4 regions of the Streptomyces sp. NPDC006197 genome follow, and region 2 is predicted to be linked to each of the others. Evidence: riboswitches for the same ligand, from Rfam matches in the RefSeq annotation. Region 2 holds a riboswitch; each other region holds the start of a gene.
The links. A riboswitch is a leader RNA that binds a small molecule or an ion and turns the genes downstream of it on or off. The one in region 2 is predicted to bind cobalamin.

Region 1: linked by a shared signal. The riboswitch ahead of ABZ318_RS30225 (energy-coupling factor ABC transporter permease) and the one ahead of cobN (cobaltochelatase subunit CobN) in region 2 are both predicted to bind cobalamin.
Region 3: linked by a shared signal. The riboswitch ahead of ABZ318_RS19190 (prenyltransferase/squalene oxidase repeat-containing protein) and the one ahead of cobN (cobaltochelatase subunit CobN) in region 2 are both predicted to bind cobalamin.
Region 4: linked by a shared signal. The riboswitch ahead of ABZ318_RS10835 (cobalamin biosynthesis protein) and the one ahead of cobN (cobaltochelatase subunit CobN) in region 2 are both predicted to bind cobalamin.

Annotation. Positions count from the first base shown of each region.
Region 1 covers NZ_JBEXSZ010000126.1:3,432-8,008, forward strand. The annotation lists gene ABZ318_RS30210 (ATP-binding cassette domain-containing protein) at 1-249, opposite strand, end outside; gene cbiQ (cobalt ECF transporter T component CbiQ) at 246-995, opposite strand; gene ABZ318_RS30220 (energy-coupling factor ABC transporter substrate-binding protein) at 1,001-1,489, opposite strand; gene ABZ318_RS30225 (energy-coupling factor ABC transporter permease) at 1,486-2,184, opposite strand; cobalamin riboswitch at 2,213-2,418, opposite strand; gene ABZ318_RS30230 (PTS fructose transporter subunit IIA) at 2,497-2,943, opposite strand; gene dhaL (dihydroxyacetone kinase subunit DhaL) at 2,940-3,560, opposite strand; gene dhaK (dihydroxyacetone kinase subunit DhaK) at 3,587-4,577, opposite strand, start outside.
Region 2 covers NZ_JBEXSZ010000006.1:33,449-38,025, forward strand. The annotation lists gene cobN (cobaltochelatase subunit CobN) at 1-1,663, opposite strand, end outside; cobalamin riboswitch at 1,701-1,840, opposite strand; gene ABZ318_RS03020 (cobalamin biosynthesis protein CobG) at 1,916-3,145, shown strand; gene ABZ318_RS03025 (precorrin-8X methylmutase) at 3,142-3,795, shown strand; gene ABZ318_RS03030 (precorrin-2 C(20)-methyltransferase) at 3,792-4,577, shown strand, end outside.
Region 3 covers NZ_JBEXSZ010000056.1:13,785-18,361, reverse strand. The annotation lists gene ABZ318_RS19200 (aldehyde dehydrogenase) at 1-605, opposite strand, end outside; gene ABZ318_RS19195 (MBL fold metallo-hydrolase) at 727-1,764, shown strand; cobalamin riboswitch at 1,851-1,986, shown strand; gene ABZ318_RS19190 (prenyltransferase/squalene oxidase repeat-containing protein) at 2,060-3,310, shown strand; gene ABZ318_RS19185 (SCO2322 family protein) at 3,319-3,990, shown strand; gene ABZ318_RS19180 (energy-coupling factor transporter transmembrane protein EcfT) at 3,987-4,577, shown strand, end outside.
Region 4 covers NZ_JBEXSZ010000025.1:5,982-10,558, forward strand. The annotation lists gene ABZ318_RS10825 (putative cobaltochelatase) at 1-659, opposite strand, end outside; gene ABZ318_RS10830 (cobyric acid synthase) at 709-2,217, opposite strand; gene ABZ318_RS10835 (cobalamin biosynthesis protein) at 2,214-3,188, opposite strand; cobalamin riboswitch at 3,223-3,355, opposite strand; gene ABZ318_RS10840 (hypothetical protein) at 3,476-3,697, opposite strand; gene ABZ318_RS10845 (inorganic phosphate transporter) at 3,714-4,577, opposite strand, start outside.

The DNA of each region.
Region 1 (4,577 bases), on a different contig from region 2:
GGTCAGCCCCTTCCGGTCGTACGCCACCTCGGCTCCGTCCAGGAGCAGCGACCCGCTCCCGCACCGCAGGCCCCCGCTGAGGAGCCGCAGCAGAGTCGTCTTGCCGCTGCCGTTGCGGCCGAGGAGCGCGATCGCGCGCCCCTCCGCCACAGAGAAGTCCACGCCCGACAGGACCGCGGGCCCGTCCTCATAGGCGAAACCCGCCTTCACCAGCTCCACGACGGGCTTCGTCGGCGTCGGAGACGTCACGGAAGGAACCTTTCCAGTACGAGGGTGAGGGCGACGAGCCCCGCGAGGAGGACGCCCGTCGCCGTGAGGAACCGCCGGGAGACCGCGCAGGCCGGCACCAGGACCCGCAGCGTCCCGTCGTAACCGCGTCCGGCGAGCCCCGACTGCAGGCGCTGCGCCCGGTCGAAGGCCCGTACGAACGTCGTCGCGCCGAGACCGGCGAGCGAACGCCAGGTCGCGGCCCGGCTGGTGTGCCCGAGCCGGGCCGCCTGGGCCTGCCGGATCTTCGCCAGCGAGTCGAGCAGCAGGAAGATGATCCGGTACATCACGAGCGCCACGTCCACCACGGGCGCCGGGACGCCCGCCCGGACGAGCCGGGGCAGCACGTCGGACACCGGCGTCGTGAAGGCGAAGAGCAGCACCCCCAGCGAGGCCGAGGCGGTCCGAAGGAGCAGCTCGCCCGCGTGCACGGGACCGCCGGGCGCGAGGGCCACGAGCCCGCGCGCACCGCCCACCTCGAAGAGCAGCGGAACGGCCCCCGTGACACAGAAACCGAGCGGGATGCGGAACGCCCGCCACAGCTGACGACCCGGCACACCGGCCGGACCGAGCAGCACCGCGAGCGTGGCCGCCGCCACGAGCAGCGCTCCCGGCCACGGCGGCAGGGAGACGGCGCACAACGTCAGACCGAAGCCGAGGGCGGCCTTCTCCACGGGATGGCGGCGGCGCCAGCGACTGCTGTGCGCCGCCGCGTCGATCGGCAGCATCGGCGCTACGCGCCCGTACCGTCGAACGGAACGGAACCGTCGTCGGCCCCGGGGACCCCCGCACCACCGACGACGAACCGGGACCCGCCGCTCGCGGCACCGGACTCGGGCCCACCCCTCGCCGTATCGGAATCGCCGCCCCCGACGGGATCGTCCTCCGCCGCCGCACCCTTCGCCCCCGCCGCCTCCGCGGCCTTCGCCGCGCCCTGGCGGCGGCCGCGCCGCAGGCCGAAGTAGTACGCCAGGACACCGGCGCCGAGCGCCGCCTGGAGGGCGAAGAGCGCCGACTCGATCTCGCCGGACGGCGGCTCGTACAGCGGGCTGAACCACGGCTTGTAGTCCGGCTGGAGCTCCGTGATCGCGGTCTCCGCCTCGCTGTCGGACCCGCTGAACGGCTGCTCCTTGTGGTCGCCGAGGCCCAGCGCGAGCGGCAGGACCGCGAGCGCGGCGACGAGGAGCAGCAGCAGCGTGTTGACCTTCGCGTTCCGGCTCATCGCGCGACCACCTCCTCGGGCTGCTCCGCCCGCGGCCGGCCGAGGACGCCGAGGCGCGTCAGCTCGCCCTTGCTGGACTGGGTGAGCAGCCGCATCACGAGCACCGTGAGCAGGCCCTCGCTCACCGCCAGCGGAATCTGGGTCACGGCGAAGATCCCGCCGAACTTGGCCAGCGCGCCGGGCACACCGCTGCCGGGGTCGGGGAACGCCAGGGCCAGCTGCACGCTGGTGACGCAGTACGTGGAGAGGTCGGCGACGAACGCGCCGAAGAAGACGGCCACCATCAGGGGCGCGCCGAACCGCCGGAGCAGCCGGTACGTCCCGTATCCCGCCCAGGGTCCGACGATCGCCATGGAGAAGGCGTTCGCGCCGAGCGTGGTCAGTCCGCCGTGCGCGAGCAGCAGGGCCTGGAAGAGCAGGGTGATCGTCCCGAGGACCGCCATGATCGGCGGCCGGAACAGGATCGCGCCGAGCCCCGTACCGGTCGGATGCGAACAACTACCGGTGACCGAAGGCAGCTTGAGCGCCGACAGGACGAAGGTGAAGGCGCCGGAGGCACCGAGCAACAGAGTGGATTCGGGGTTCGACCGCACCTCGCGGGTCAGCGCGCGCACCCCGTGGACGACGAACGGAGCGGCCGCGACGCCCCAGGCGGCGGCGTGCGCAGGGGGTAGGTACCCCTCGGCTATATGCATGATCGGGAGACCCTCTCCAGCACCTCGTGGATGGACAACGCACCCTGGCCGGTCTCCTGGCTGACGGTCATACGGCCCGACTCCGCCTTCCCACACCGTCGCGGTCTCCCGCGACGGTCCAGTGGCTTCCCCGAGGTGTTCCCCCGGGGGTGGAGCCGGACCTCCCGATCACAGTGGCGAGGGCCGCACCGGTACCGCACCGGTTTCCCGTACACCAAGGCCCTGCGACATTAGTGGGTTGACCTGCTGGATCACAACACGGCCACCACGCGGCGCGCCCCTCCGGTCACTGCACGCACCCGGTCCCCGTGGTCACTCCTTGCGGTAGGCGTACGCCTCCGAGGCCGCCGCCGCCACCGCGTCGAGATCCCCGCCGGCGCTCGCCGTCACCAGCGCGGCCACCGCGCCCTCGACGAACGGCGCGTCCACCAGGCGGGAGCCCTCGGGCAGTTCGTCGCCCTCGGCGAGCAGCGCCTTCACGGTGAGGACCGCGCTGCCCAGGTCGACGAGGAGCGCGACCCCGGCCCCTCGGTCGACGGCCTTGGCGGCCCCGCGGATCAGCTCGGAACTCGTTCCGAGGCCACCGTCCGGCGTCCCGCCCGCGGGCAGGACCGGGGCGAGGTCACCGCCGCCCGCGAGGCCACGGGCCAGTTCGACGACCGCCGTCGCGACCGCCGCGCTGTGCGAGACGAGCACGATGCCCACGACCGCCGAGCCCTCCGGAACCGGGCCCTCCGAGGCCGAGCCCTCCGGGCTCATCGCGCGCCCTCCGCGCGGGCGGTGTCGGCGAGGGCCGCGAAGAGCAGCGCCGACGACGTCGCCCCCGGATCCTGGTGCCCGACCGACCGCTCCCCGAGATAACTGGCCCTGCCCTTGCGCGCCTGGAGGGGCACGGTCGCGAGGGCGCCCTCCTCGGCGGCGGCGCGGGCCGCCTCGTACGAGCTCCGCAGTCCTTCCACGCCCGGCACGAGCGCGTCCAGCATCGTCTTGTCGCCCACCTGGGCACCGCCCAGCTGCGACACGGCGGCCACACCGACGCCGAGCGCCTCCGCCAACCGCTCCCGGGTGACCTCCCCGTCCTCGCCCAGGGTCTTCCCGGCGCGCCGCAGCAGCGTCCCGTACAGCGGTCCCGAAGCACCGCCGACGGTGGAGATGAGCTGCCGTCCGGCGGTGGTGAGCACCGCGCCCGGGTTCGCGGGCGGCTCCTTCGCCAGGGTCTCCGTCACGGCGGCGAACCCCCGCTTGAGATTGGCTCCGTGATCGGCGTCGCCGATGGCCGAATCCAGCTCGGTGAGACGGTCCGCCTCCCGGTCGACGTCCTCGGCCACCGCGGCCAGCCAGCGCACCAGGAACCCGGCGCCGAAGGTCTCCGCCATCTCGCTCCCCCTTCCCATCCCCGCTGTCACCGGCCCCAGCGCAGCGCGGGCGTCCGCACCGGCGCGTCCCACAGGCGCAGCAGCTCCTCGTCGACCTCGCACAGGGTCACCGAGCATCCCGCCATGTCGAGCGAGGTCACGTAGTTCCCGACCAGCGTCCGGGCCACCGGCACCTTCCGCTCGCCGAGCACCCGCTGCACCTCGGCATTGAACCCGTACAGCTCCAGGAGCGGTGTCCCGCCCATCCCGTTCACCAGGGCGATGACGGGCGCGGACGGGCGCAGGTCCTCCACGACGGCGTCGACGGCGAAGTCGGCGATCTCCCGCGAGGTCATCATGGCCCGTCGCTCCCGGCCGGGCTCGCCGTGGATGCCGATCCCCAACTCCAGCTCCCCTTCCGGGAGGTCGAAGGTCGGGCTGCCCTTGGCGGGGGTCGTGCAGGCGCTCAGGGCCACCCCGAAGGACCGGCACCGCTCGTTCACCCGGCGGGCGATCGACTCCACCCGCTCCAGCGGGGCGCCCTCCTCGGCGGCCGCACCCGCGATCTTCTCCACGAACAGCGTGCCGCCGGTGCCGCGCCGACCCGCCGTGTACAGGCTGTCCGTCACCGCCACGTCGTCGTCGACGAGGACCTTGGCGACCTGGATGCCCTCGTCCTCGGCGAGCTCCGCGGCCATCTCGAAGTTCAGCACGTCACCGGTGTAGTTCTTGACGACGAACAGCACTCCGGCGCCGCTGTCGACCGCGGCGGCGGCCCGCACCACCTGATCGGGCACGGGCGACGTGAAAATCTCGCCGGCGACCGCAGCCGCCAGCATCCCGGGGCCCACGAATCCCCCGTGCAGCGGCTCGTGCCCGGACCCGCCGCCGGACACCAGCGCCACCTGCCCCGCCACGGGCGCGTCGCGCCGCACCACCACGCGCCGCTCCACGTCCACGGTCAGCTCGGGATGCGCCGCGGCCATCCCCCGCAGCGCGTCGGCGACGACGGTCTCCGGAACGTTGATCAGCATCTTC
Region 2 (4,577 bases):
GGTAGACCAGCGGGATGTCGCCGAGGGCCGCGTCGGGGCCGCAGGCGGCGGACAGGCCGGCGTTCTTGCCGGGCAGCCACTCCAGGTTGCCGTGCTTGCCGAGGTGGACCATGGCGTCGGCGCCGAAGCCGCCGTCCTCGGCGCGGGCGGCGATCCAGCGGTAGGCGGCCAGGTAGTGGTGGGACGGCGGAAGATCGGGGTCGTGGTAGATCGCGATCGGGTTCTCGCCGAAGCCGCGCGGCGGCTGGATGAGGATCAGGAGGTTCCCGCGCCGCAGCGCGGCGAGGACGATGTCGCCCTCGGGGTTGCGGGAGCGGTCGAGGAACATCTCGCCGGGCGCGGGGCCCCAGTGCTCCTCCACCTGCTCGCGGAGCTCGGCGGGCAGGGTGGCGTACCAGCGCTTGTAGTCGGCGGCCGGGATGCGGACCGGGTTCTTCGCGAGCTGCTCCTCGGTCAGCCAGTCCTGGTCGTGGCCGCCGGCCTCGATGAGGGCGTAGATCAGCTCGTCGCCGTCGCCGGAGACGAGGCCGGGGAGGTCCTCCACCGGGCCGAAGTCGTAGCCCTCCTCACGGAGGCGGCGCAGGAGCGCGACCGCCGACGCCGGGGTGTCCAGGCCGACGGCGTTGCCGATGCGGGAGTGCTTCGTGGGGTACGCGGAGAGGACGAGCGCCAGCTTCTTCTCGGCGTTCGGGATGTGGCGGAGGCGGGCGTGCCGGACGGCGATCCCGGCGACGCGGGCGGCGCGCTCGGCGTCGGCGACGTACGCGGGCAGACCGTCCTCGTCGATCTCCTTGAAGGAGAAGGGGACGGTGATGAGCCGGCCGTCGAACTCGGGCACGGCGACCTGGCTGGCGGCGTCCAGCGGGGAGAGGCCCTCGTCGTTCTCCTCCCACGCGGACCGCGAGCCGGTCAGGCACAGCGCCTGGAGGATCGGCACGTCGAGCGCGGCGAGCGCGCCCGCGTCCCAGGCCTCTTCGTCGCCTCCGGCCTGCGCCTCGGCGGGCTTGGTGCCGCCGGCGGCGAGGACGGTGGTGACGATGGCGTCGGCCGTACGGAGACGGTCGAGCAGCTCCGGCTCGGGGGCGCGCAGGGACGCCACGTACAGCGGGAGGGCCCGGGCGCCGGCGTCCTCGATCGCCCCGCAGAGGGCGTCGACGAAGGCGGTGTTCCCGCTCATGTGGTGGGCGCGGTAGTAGAGCACGGCGACGGTCGGGCCGGTCTCGTTCCGGACGGTCCGCTCCAGGGGGCCCCAGGTGGGGGCGGCGGCCGGGGCCTCGAAGCCGTGGCCGGTGAGCAGGACGGTGTCGGAGAGGAAGCGGGCCAGCTGCTCCAGGTTCCCGGGGCCGCCGTGCGCCAGGTAGGCGTGGGCCTCGGTGGCGACGCCGATCGGGACGGTGGAGGCCTCCATGAGCTGGGCGTCGGGGGCCTGCTCGCCGCTGAGGACGACGACCGGCTTCCCGGCGGCGAGGACCGCGTCCAGGCCCTCCTGCCAGGAGCGGACGCCGCCGAGGAGGCGGACGACGACCAGGTCGGCGCCGTCGAGGAGGGCCGGGAGGTCGGCGAGCGGAAGGCGGGAGGGGTTGGCGAAGCGGTACTCCACCGGCCCTCCGGCCGCGCGGGCGCTGAGCAGGTCGGTGTCGGAGTGCGACAGCAGCAGGAGCATGGCGAGCTCAGGCCTTCCTCGGGGTTGTCCGCGCCCCGGGTGGTCGTGTGGACGGCAGGAGTTCCTGACTCACCCGTGCCATCGCTGGTACGGGTTCACAGTGGCGGGACCGCGCCGGATTCTCACCGGGCTTCCTCCCCGGGGCCCTGGGACCCCATGCCGATCTGCATCCTAGATCGTGCCGTCTCCGGGCCGGAGGGAACCGGGGAGTCGGCCGGATCACACCCGGTGGTCAGCCGGTTCCCCGTGGGTATGCTCGCCGCCATGCCGCCCACCCCGCCCCCGACGCCCGAACCGGGCGAACCTCGCATACGGGACCGTGGCGACGCCTGCCCCGGGGCGCTGCGCCTGCACCCCGCCGACGACGGACGCCTCGCCCGACTGCGCCTGCCCGCAGGCCGCCTGACGGGCCGTCAGGCCGAGGTCCTGGCCCGCGCCGCCGAGACCCTCGGCGACGGGCGGATCAGCATCACCTCACGCGGCAACGCGGAGCTGCGCGGCCTCGGCGAAGGCTGCGGGGCGGAGCTCGCGGAGCTCCTGGCCGGGGCCGGTCTGCTGCCCTCCCCCACCCACGAACGCGTCCGCAACATCGTGGCCTCGCCCGGCGCGGAACTCGACGGACTCGGCTGTGCGGACGTGCAGTTGTGGGCGCGCGCACTGGACGCCGCCCTGTGCGCCGAGCCCCGGGCCGCGTCCCTTTCGGGACGGTTCCTGTTCGTCCTCGACGACGGGCGCGGGGACGTCGCCGGACTCGGCGGCGATGTGAGCTTGATCGCAGGCCAGGACGGGTCCGTCCTCCTCCGGCTCGGCTCCCGGGCCTTCCGTCTCGCCGCCGACGACGCCGTACGGGCCGCCCTCGCCGCCGCCCTCGCGTTCCTCGACGCCGCCGAGGCCGCCGGGAACGGGGCCTGGCGGCCGCACGAGCTGCCCGACGGGCACGTCCCCGACTGGGCCGGGGCCCTCGCACGGGCCGGGATCACGGCGGAGCCCGTACCCGTACCGCCGCTTCCCGTGTCCCGGCCGCCCGCGCCCGGGCCGCTCGGCGAGCACGCCCTGCACGTCCTCGCCCCCCTCGGCCGGCTGACCGCCGCGCAGCTGCGGGCCCTGGCCGACGGGGCCGGCGAGCTGCGGTTCACGCCCTGGCGCGGGGTGGTCGCCGTCGAGGCCCGTGCCGACCGGCTGCCCGGCCTGGAGACGCACGGCCTGGTCACCCGGCCCGACCTGCCCTCGGTCGGGGTCAGCGCCTGCACCGGACGGCCCGGCTGCGCCAAGTCCCTCGCCGACGTCAGGACCGTCGCCCTCGCCGCACCCGCGGGGCCGCTGCCCGTGCACTTCTCCGGGTGCGAACGCCGCTGCGGGCACCCGCACGGCACCTGGGTCGACGTCCTCGCCACCGGCGACGACGCCTACCTGGTGGACGGCGTCCCCACCCCCCGTACCTCCCTGCCCGAAGCAGTGACCACGGCCCGCACGACGAGATGAGCGAGAGCAACAGGATGTTCGACTACGAGAAGGACGGGACGGAGATCTACCGCCGGTCCTTTGCCACGATCCGCGCCGAGGCGGACCTCGCGGGCCTGCCCGCCGACGTCGCCCAGGTGGCGGTCCGGATGATCCACGCCTGCGGCATGACCGACCTCGTGCAGGACATCGCGTACTCCCCGGGCGTCGTCGCGAGCGCCCGCGCCGCCCTCCGCGCCGGCGCGCCCGTCCTCTGCGACGCCCAGATGGTCGCCAGCGGCGTCACCCGCAAGCGGCTGCCCGCCGACAACGAGGTGCTCTGCGCCCTCTCCGACCCGGCCGTGCCCGGCCTCGCCGCCGAGCTGGGCACCACCCGCTCCGCCGCCGCGCTCGAACTGTGGCGGGACCGCCTCGAAGGCTCCGTCGTCGCCATCGGCAACGCCCCGACCGCCCTCTTCCACCTCCTGGAGATGGTCGCGAAGGGCGCGGGGAAGCCCGCCGCCGTCCTCGGCATCCCGGTCGGCTTCATCGGCGCCGCCGAGTCCAAGGACGCCCTCGCCGAGAACACCCTCGGCCTCGACTACCTGGTCGTACGGGGCCGGCGCGGCGGCAGCGCGATGACGGCCGCCGCGATCAACGCCCTCGCCCACGAAGCGGAGATCCAGGCATGACCACCCCGACCGGCAAGCTCTACGGCGTGGGCCTCGGCCCCGGCGACCCGAACCTGATGACCGTCGCCGCCGTGAAGGCGATCGCCGAGGCCGACGTCGTCGCCTACCACTCGGCCCGCCACGGCCGCTCCATAGCCCGCTCCATCGCCGCCGAGCACATCCGCGAGGACCACGTCGAGGAGCGGCTGATGTACCCGCTCACGGTGGAGACCACGGACCACCCGGGCGGCTACCGGGGCGCCCTGAACGACTTCTACGAGGAGGCCTCGGCCCGCCTCGCCGCCCACCTCGACGCCGGCCGCACCGTCGCCGTCCTCGCCGAGGGCGACCCGCTCTTCTACGGCTCGTACCAGCACATGCACAAGCGGCTCGCCGACCGCTACGACACGACCGTCATCCCCGGCGTCACCTCGGTCAGCGCCGCCGCCGCCCGGCTCGGCGAGCCGCTGTGCGAGGCGGAGGAGGTCCTCACGATCATCCCCGGCACCCTGCCGGAGGACGAGCTGACGGCCCGCCTCGCGGGCACCGACTCGGCGGTCGTCATGAAGCTCGGCCGCACCTTCCCCACCGTGAAGCGGGCGCTGGAACGGGCCGGCCGGCTCGACGACGCGCGCTATGTGGAGCGCGCGTTCATGACGGGCGAGCGCACGGAGAAGCTGACGGACGTGGACCCGTCCTCCGTCCCGTACTTCTCGGTGGCCGTCCTGCCCTCCCGCATCGACCAGGAGCCTCCCGTACGGGAGATGGGCGAGGTCACCGTCGTCGGCACCGGCCCCGCCGGG
Region 3 (4,577 bases), on a different contig from region 2:
GGGAGGCCGGCCTCGGCCGCGATCTCGCCGAGGACGTACGAGTCGAGGGGCGACTCCGGCGAGGGCTTGAGGACCGCCGTGCAGCCGGCGAGCAGCGCGGGGCCCAGCTTGGCGGCGGCGGTGAACTGCGGCACGTTCCACGGGACGACGGCCGCGACGACGCCGACCGGCTCGCGCCGCACGAGCAGCGGCCCGAGGACGCCGGCGCGCCGCTCCTCGTACGGGAAGTCCCGGGCGACGGTGATCGCCGCGTCCCAGACCATCATCGCGCCGAGCGCCTGGGCGAGGACGGACCAGGAGTACGGGGAGCCGTTCTGCGCGCTGATGGCGCGGCCGATCTCCTCGTACCGCGCGGCGATCGCGTCCTTGATGCGGCTGACGACGGCGATCCGCTCCTCGACCGTCGTCCGGGGCCAGGGCCCTTCGTCGAAGGCCCGGCGGGCGGCGGCGACGGCCCGGTCGACGTCGGCCTCGGAGGCGTGCGGGACCCGGCCGATGACCTGCTCGGTGTGCGGGGAGATCACCTCGATCGTCCCGCCGCCCGGGGAAGGGTCGGTCCACTCCCCGCCGATGAACAGCTTTCCGTGCTCCACAAGCTCGGTCATGACCGCTGCCTCCCGAGGAGATGGAATTGCCCACTGGTTTTCTGACGATGCTTCAGAACTGATACCAGTTCTAGTTATGGTGGGCAATGGTCGTACCGGTACCGCAGAGACGAGGACGCTCATGACCCAGGTGACCGAGCACGGCGGAGGCGTCTGGTCCCTGCGGGTGCCCATCCCGGACAATCCGCTGGGCCACACCCTGGTCCACGTCCTCGACACCGGCCGCGGCCCGGTCCTCGTCGACACGGGCTGGGACGACCCGGCCTCCTGGACCGAACTCACCGACGGGCTCACCGCCCTGGGGCTGTCCGTACGGGAGATCCACGGGATCGTCGTCACCCACCACCACCCCGACCACCACGGCCTCTCCGGCCGGGTCCGCGAGGAGTCCGGGGCCTGGATCGCCATGCACGCCGCCGACACGGCCGTCGTCCGCCGCACCCGCGAGTCCGAACCCGGCACCTGGCTCGACTACCTCGCCCGCAAACTCGCCGCCGTCGGCGCCCCCGAGGAGCACATCGCCCCGCTGCGGGCCGCCCGCGCCTCCGGACGGACACGGACCCTGCCCGGCCTCCGCTCGGCCCTTCCCGACCGCGAGATCGTCCCCGGCGAGCTCCTCGACCTGGCCGGACGGCGGCTGCGCGCGATCTGGACGCCCGGCCACACCCCCGGGCACGTCTGCCTCCACCTGGAGGAGGAGCACCCCTCCCGGCTGCCCGGCCACGGCCGGCTCTTCTCCGGCGACCACCTGCTGCCCGGGATCTCCCCGCACATCGGCCTGTACGAGGACCCCGACGAGCTCACCGGGACCGATCCCCTCGGCGACTACCTCGACTCCCTGGAACGGATCGGCCGCCTCGGCGTCGCCGAGGTCCTCCCCGCCCACCAGTACGCCTTCGCCGACGCCGCCGGCCGGGTCCGTGAACTCCTCGACCACCACGAGGAGCGCCTCACCGGCCTCCTCGCCCTCCTCGCGACCCCGCTCACGCCCTGGCAGCTCGCCGAGCGCATGGAGTGGAACCGCCCCTGGGAGCAGATCCCCCACGGCTCCCGCAACATCGCCGTCAGCGAGGCCGAGGCCCATGTCCGCCGCCTGGTGAAGCTCGGACGCGCGGAACCGGTGGCGGGCACGGACCCCGTCACGTACGTCGCGGTGTGAGGGCCCGGCCCCGGACCGTCATGGCCCCCGTCCGCCCGTTCACGCGTGAGCGCGACCGTCCCACCCCCCCGGGGCGGCGGGTGTACGGGCCGGTAGAGTGAGCGGGTCGTCATCATGCCCGTACGGGGGGAAGCCGGTGCGAATCCGGCACTGACCCGCAACCGTGAGCCACCCCTGAAGAGTGGCGAGTCGGAATGCCCCGCCCGGGACGTGACCGCCGGCACCGTCGAGGAATACGGAGCCGGAGCCTGGTGCCCCTGAGGCGTGCCGGTGCCCGGCCCCAGGAGAGGGCCCCATGAACACCGTCCGCCGCGGCGCCGCCGCGCTCGCCGCCGCCGCAGTCGTGCTCGGCACCGGAGCAGCCGGGGCGGCCTCCGCCGCGCCCTCGCCGTCACCCTCCACGGGCACGCTCCCGTCCGGCCTGTACGGCACGAAGGACCCGACGTACGACGGTGTCTGGCGTCAGTCGCTCGCCTTCCTCGCCCAGCGCGGCACCGGCTACCAGCCCGCCGACCGGGCGGTGGACTGGCTCCTGGGCCAGCAGTGCGCCGACGGCTCGTTCGCCTCGTACCGCGCGGACGTGTCGAAGCCCTGCGACGCGAAGACGATGCGGGACACCAACGCCACCGCCGTCGCCCTCCAGGCGCTCCACGCCGTGCGCCGCCAGGCCGCCGCCCCGGAGACGATCGACAAGGCCGTCAAGGCCGGCTCCGACTGGCTGCGGAGCGTGCAGAACAAGGACGGCGGCTGGGGCTACGGCGTCGGCGGCGCGAGCGACGCCAACTCCACCTCGGTCGTCGTCGGCGCGCTCGCCGCGATCGGCGTGCGGCCCGTCTCGTTCACCTCCGCCGAGGGCCGCACCCCGTACGACGCGCTCCTCACCTTCGCCCTGCCCTGCTCGGACAAGGACGGCGCCGGGGCGTTCGCGTACCAGCCGGACAAGACCGGCAAGCTCCTCGCCAACGCCGACGCCACCGCGGCGGCCACCCTCGCCGGGCTCGGCAAGAGCGTCGTCGCCACCAAGGCCTCCCCCGAGCAGCCGACGACCTGCACCGACCTGTCGAAGCCGACCGTCGAGCGGGCCGCGCTGAACGGCGCCTCCTACCTGTCGAAGGCGCTCGCGAAGACCGGCCACCTCACCCTGCCGCCGATGCCGGGCGCCACCGACACCACCGAGCAGCCCGACATCGGCAACACCGCCGACGCCGTCGTCGCGCTCGCCGCGTCCGGCGCCGTGAAGGAGGCCGGGCCGGCCCTGGCGTGGCTGGAGAAGAACTCCGCCGCCTGGGCGAAGGAGGGCGGCCCGGCCGCCTACGCGCAGCTGATCCTGGCGGCCCGCGCGACGGACACCGACCCGCGCGAGTTCGGCACGGCGGACCTGGTCGAGCAGCTCAACGCCACCGGCCCGGCGCCCAAGACGCCGGACACCTCCGCCTCCTCCACCAGCGACGAGGCCGAGTCCGGCTTCGACGTGTGGTGGATCATCGGCATCGGCACGCTCGTCGGCGTCGGCGTCGGCTTCCTCGTGAGCGGCCGCAAGAAGTGACCGCACGGATGCCGGCGCGGGTCACGGGCGCCGCGGCCGGAGCGCTCCTCGCCCTGACCGCGGTCGCGGCGGCCCCGGCGCAGGCGGCCGGCTACCGCTACTGGTCGTTCTGGGAGAGCGACGGCGGGAAGCCGTGGACGTACGCCACACAGGGCCCGGCGACCGCCCGGCCCGCCGACGGCGACGCCCTCGGCTTCCGCTTCGCGATCAGCAACGGCACGGACGACACCTCCCTGCCCTCCGTCGCCCCCGACTTCCCGGGGATCTGCGGGGGCGTGGAGAAGAAGGACGGCACCAAGCGGATAGCGGTCGTCGTCGACTTCGGCGGCCCCGCGGACGCGCCGCCCGGGGAGGCCCCGCCGAAGAAGCTGATCAAGGTCGGCTGCGCGGAGGTCCGCGAGGACGCGACGGGCGCGGAGGCGCTGGCCGCGGTGGCGAAGCCGCTGCGGTACGACGGCTCGGCCATGCTGTGCGGGATCGCGGGCTACCCGGCGCACGGCTGCGGCGAGCAGGTCACGGAGAAGACCCCGGCCTCGAAGACCCCGGCCTCGGCCGGACCCACCGCCTCGACCGCCGCGGAGGGCTCGGGCGGCGGCCCGTCCTTCGGCGTGCTCGTCGGCGGGGCGGCCGTCCTGGCCCTCGGCGGGGCGGCGATCTGGAAGGCCCGCCGACGCGCATGAGTGCGGCTCGTGGCGTCCCCCGTGGCCTCCGGGCGTTCACGGCCTCCGTGTTCACGGCCCCCGAGGCGAGCCGGGCCAACGCCCTGCACGCGGGCGCGTGGTGGCTGTGGGCGCTCGGCCTGGCCGTCGCCGCCTCCCGGACCACGAACCCGCTGCTGCTCGGGCTGCTCGTCGGGGTCGCCGGGTACGTCGTCGCGGCCCGGCGCACGGACGCGCCCTGGGCCCGCTCGTACGGCGCGTTCGTGAAGCTCGGCCTGTTCGTCGTGGCCCTGCGGGTGGTGTTCTCGCTGCTGCTCGGCTCGCCCCTCCCCGGTACGCACGTGCTGTTCACGCTGCCCGAGGTGCCGCTGCCCGACTGGGCGCAGGGGATACGGATCGGGGGCCGGGTGACGGCCGAGCAGCTGGTGTTCGCGCTGTACGACGGCGCCAAGCTGGCGACCCTGCTGATCTGCGTGGGGGCCGCGAACGCCCTCGCCAACCCGGCGCGGCTGCTGAAGTCGCTGCCGGGGGCGCTCTACGAGGCCGGGGTCGCCGTCGTCGTGGCGATGACCTTCGCGCCGAACATGGTCGCCGACGTGGCCCGGCTG
Region 4 (4,577 bases), on a different contig from region 2:
AACGCGAGACGCCGCCGGACGACCTCGACCCGCTGCTCCGGGTCCCGCGACGCGGCGACCTCCACGGTGAGCCCGAACCGGTCGAGCAGCTGCGGCCGCAGCTCGCCCTCCTCGGGGTTCATGGTCCCGACGAGCAGGAAACGCGCGGCGTGCCGCACGGAGACGCCCTCGCGCTCGACGTGCGAGGCGCCCATGGCGGCGGCGTCGAGGAGGTGGTCGATGAGGTGGTCGCTCAGCAGGTTGACCTCGTCGACGTAGAGGATCCCCCGGTGCGCGGCGGCGAGCAGTCCCGGCTCGAAGGCCTTCACGCCCTCGGCGAGCGCCTTCTCGATGTCGAGCGCGCCGACGAGCCGGTCCTCGGAGGCGCCGACGGGCAGCTCCACCATCCGGGCGGGACGGGAGGTGCCGGGCGCGTTGCCGTGCGGACCGTCCGGGCAGCCCGGGTCGGGCGAGGCCGGGTCGCAGCTGAACCGGCAGCCGGCGACCACCGGGACCTCGGGCAGCAGCTCGGCGAGCGCGCGCACGGCGGTCGACTTGGCGGTCCCCTTCTCACCCCGGACGAGCACACCGCCCACGGCCGGGCTGACGGCGTTCAGCAGCAGCGCGAGCCGCAGATCGTCCATGCCGACGACGGCGGTGAACGGATAGCGGGTGCTCATCGGGGGTTCGCTCCTTCGGTGGGTACGGATGCCTGGACCGGGCGGGCGTTCACGGCGCCCCCGGAGGCACGAACGGCAGCCCCTCCGGGGCGCCCTCCTCGATCAGCCGCAGCAGCGCGTCCGTGTCCGCGTGCTCCTCGACCAGGTCGCCGAGCCGGTCGAGCTGTTCCTCCCGCAGCGCGCCGAACGACGTGTCCGGGGCCGGCACGAACCGTCGCCCGGCCGCCGCCGCGACCTCCCGCAGGAACGCCCGCCGGAAGCCGTCGCTCTCCAGCGAGCCGTGCCAGTGGGTGCCCCACACGGAGCCGACCCGGCACCCGTCGAGGAACGGTTCCCCACCCTCCACGGAGGCCACCCCGTGGTGGATCTCGTACCCCTCGACCCGCTCGCCGAGCGCCTCGCCGACCGGCCGGGCGAGGGTCTTCTCGACCCCGAACCGGACCCGTACGGGCAGCAGCCCGAGCCCGTCGACCACGCCGGCCTTCGACTCGACCTCGTCCTCGATGCGCTCGCCGAGGGCCTGGAAGCCGCCGCAGATGCCCAGCACGGGCCGGCCCTCGGCCGCGCGCCGGACGAGGGCGTCGGCGAGCCCCCGCTCGCGCAGCCACGCCAGCGCCTTCACCGTGCCCCGGGTGCCCGGGACGACGACGAGGTCCGCGTCGACGAGCTCCTCGGGCCGGTCCACGAACCGGACGACGACGCCCGGCTCGGCGGCCAGGGCGTCGACGTCCGTGAAGTTGGACATCAGCGGCACGGCGCACACGGCGACCCGCAGCACGTCCTCGCCGAGCGGCGGCGCGACGACCGACTCGCGGACGGTGCCCCGCAGCGAGACCCGCAGGCCGTCCTCCTCGTCGATCCCGAGCCCGTGCGCGTACGGCAGGACGCCGAAGGTCCGGCGGCCGGTGAGCCCGTGCAGCATGTCGAGGCCCGGTTCGAGCAGGCTCACGTCGCCCCGGAACTTGTTCACCAGGTATCCGGCGACGAGTGACTGGTCCTCCGGCGAGAGCAGCGCCGTCGTCCCGAAGAACTGGGCGAAGACCCCGCCCCGGTCGATGTCCCCGACGACGACCACGGGGAGCTTCGCGGCCCGCGCGATGCCCATGTTCACGATGTCCGTGCGCCGCAGGTTGATCTCGGCCGGACTGCCCGCCCCCTCGCAGATCACGGCGTCATACGTGCCCCGCAGTTCCTCCAGGCACGCCAGGACCGGCTCGAAGAGTTCCTTCTGCCGCCCGCCGTGGTAGCCCCGGGCGCTGAGCTCGCCGACCGGCTTGCCCATGAGGACGACCTGACTGGAGCGGTCGCTGCCGGGCTTGAGCAGCACCGGGTTCATGAGCGCGGTCGGCTCCACCCGCGCGGCCTGCGCCTGCATGGCCTGCGCCCGGCCGATCTCGGCGCCCTCCCGGGTGACGAAGGAGTTCAGGGACATGTTCTGTCCCTTGAACGGCGCGACCTTGACGCCCTGCCGGACCAGCCAGCGGCAGATGCCGGCCGTGACGACGCTCTTGCCCGCGTCGGACGTGGTCCCGGCGACGAGCAGCCCCCCACCCCTCATGCGTTCCTCCGCTTCAGCGCGCTCGCGATCATGCGGCCGCCCACGCAGGCGGCCAGGGTCAGTCCGGTGATCCGGCGGGACAGCCGGACCGCGCGGTCGATGTCGGCGACCTCGACGGGCCGCCCCTCCGCGTTGAGGACGGGCCGGTGCTCGACCCGCCCGGCGTACGAGAGGGTCCCCCCGAGCCGCACGCCGAGGGCGCCCGCGAAGGAGGCCTCGACCGGTCCCGCGTTCGGGCTCGGGTGCTTCGCGGCGTCCGCCCGCCAGGCCCGTACGGCTCCGCGCGGGTCTCCGCCGGCGACGGTCGCGAGCGCGGCGGTCAGCCGGGCCCCGGGCCAGCCGGCCAGGTCGTCGAGGCGGGCCGAGGCCCAGCCGTACCGGCGGTACCGGGGCGACTTGTGGCCGACCATCGCGTCGAGGGTGTTGACGGCCCGGAAGCCGACCAGCCCCGGCACGCCCGCGACGGCTCCCCAGAAGAGGGCGCCGACCACGGCGTCGGAGGTGTTCTCGGCGACGGACTCGACGACCGCGCGGGCCATCGCGGGACCGTCGAGGGACTGCGGGTCGCGTCCGCACAGGTGCGGCAGCCGTTCCCGGGCCACCTCCAGGTCCCCGGCGGCGAGGGCACCGCCGATCGCGCGGGCCTCGCGCCCCAGGGTCGTACCGCCGACGACGGCCCAGACGGCCGCCGCGGTGAGCGCGACGGATCCGGCGCGGCTGCCCCGTGCCGTACGGGCGGCGAGGGCGCCGGCCGCGACGGTGGCGCCGGCGCAGACGGCGGTGTGCAGGGCGCCCCAGCCGCGGTGGTCGCGCCACAGGGCCCGCTCGACGCGGCCCGCCGCGCGTCCGAAGGCGGCGACGGGGTGTCCGCGGCGGGGGTCGCCGACGAGCAGATCGACGGCGAGGCCCAGGGCCGCGCCGTACGCGAAGACACCGGTGGCTGGGGAGACGCTGCGGCCGAGGCCGGGCATGGCGCTCTGTCCTCACTCAGGGTCCGCGCCCTGGATCGACGTGACCGGCGGCGAGAGTTCCTGACTCCCGGACCCGTGGGATCCGGTCACAGTGGCGGGACCGCGCCGGATTCGCACCGGACTTCCTCTACTGCCGCCGTAATGGCCTCGGCAGTCCACCACGGGCCGAGAACAGCCGTCAACTCACCCTTGACCTGCACCGCGTCACTGTGCGAAGCACCACAAACACGACGGCCGAGCGGCCCGCATCCGAGGATGCGGGCCGCCCGGCCGAGGTGACGGGAGCGTCAGGCGACGATCAGGTAGATGCCGTACGCCACGGCCGCCAGGCACAGGCCGAAAGCGGCGTAGGCGCCGGTGCGGGCCAGGGTGGCGGAGCCTCCCTGCGCGGCGGCCCGCTCCTGCTTGGAGAGGCCGATGACACCGAGGGTGAAGAGGCCCACGAGGGCGACGGTCGCCCCGAGGCTGACTCCGAAGACGGAGCCGAGGGCTGCCCAGTCGATCTTCATGCTTGGTTCCAGTTCCTTAGACCGCGGCGGGGGCCGGGGGAGCGGCCGGGTCCGTGGGGACCGGCGCGGGGATGGTGGTCTTCAGGTCCTCGTCCGCGACGGCGGCGACGGAGCCGGCCGGCGGCGGGGTGACGGCCGCGATCGCGGTGGTCACGACGCCCGCGGGCTCGGTCTCGGCGTCGGTCTCGACGTCGTTGACGTTGGTGTGGTCGACCACCTGGCGGCGGGAGACGAGCCAGATGCCGAGGCAGGAGGCGATCAGGAAGGCCGCGACGACGTAGACGCCCCAGTCGCCCTGGCGGGCGACGTACTCGGCACCCGCGCCGACCAGGCCGGCGGCCGGCAGGGTCAGGCCCCAGGCGACGAACATGCGGGTGGCGGTCGACCAGCGGACGACACCGCCCTTGCGGCCGAGGCCCGCGCCCATGACGCCACCCGAGACGACGTGGGTGGTGGAGAGCGAGAAGCCGAGGTGGGAGGAGGCCAGGATGGTCGTGGCCGCGCTGGTCTGGGCGGCGAAGCCCTGCTGCGGCTGGAGGTCCGTGAGGCCCTTGCCCATGGTGCGGATGATGCGCCAGCCGCCGAGGTAGGTGCCGAGCGCGATCGCCAGACCGGCGGAGACGATGACCCAGACGGGCGGGTTGGAGCCGGGGGCGAGGGCGCCGCCGGCGACCAGGGCGAGGGTGATGATGCCCATCGTCTTCTGGGCGTCGTTGGTGCCGTGGGCGAGGGAGACGAGACCGGCGGAGGCGATCTGGCCGGCCCGGTAGCCCTTGGCCGTGTCCTTCTCGTCGGTCCTGGCGCCGATCTTGTACGTCAGCTTCGTGGCCAGCATCGAGGCGATGCCCGCGACGATCGGCGCGGCGACGGCCGGGATGAG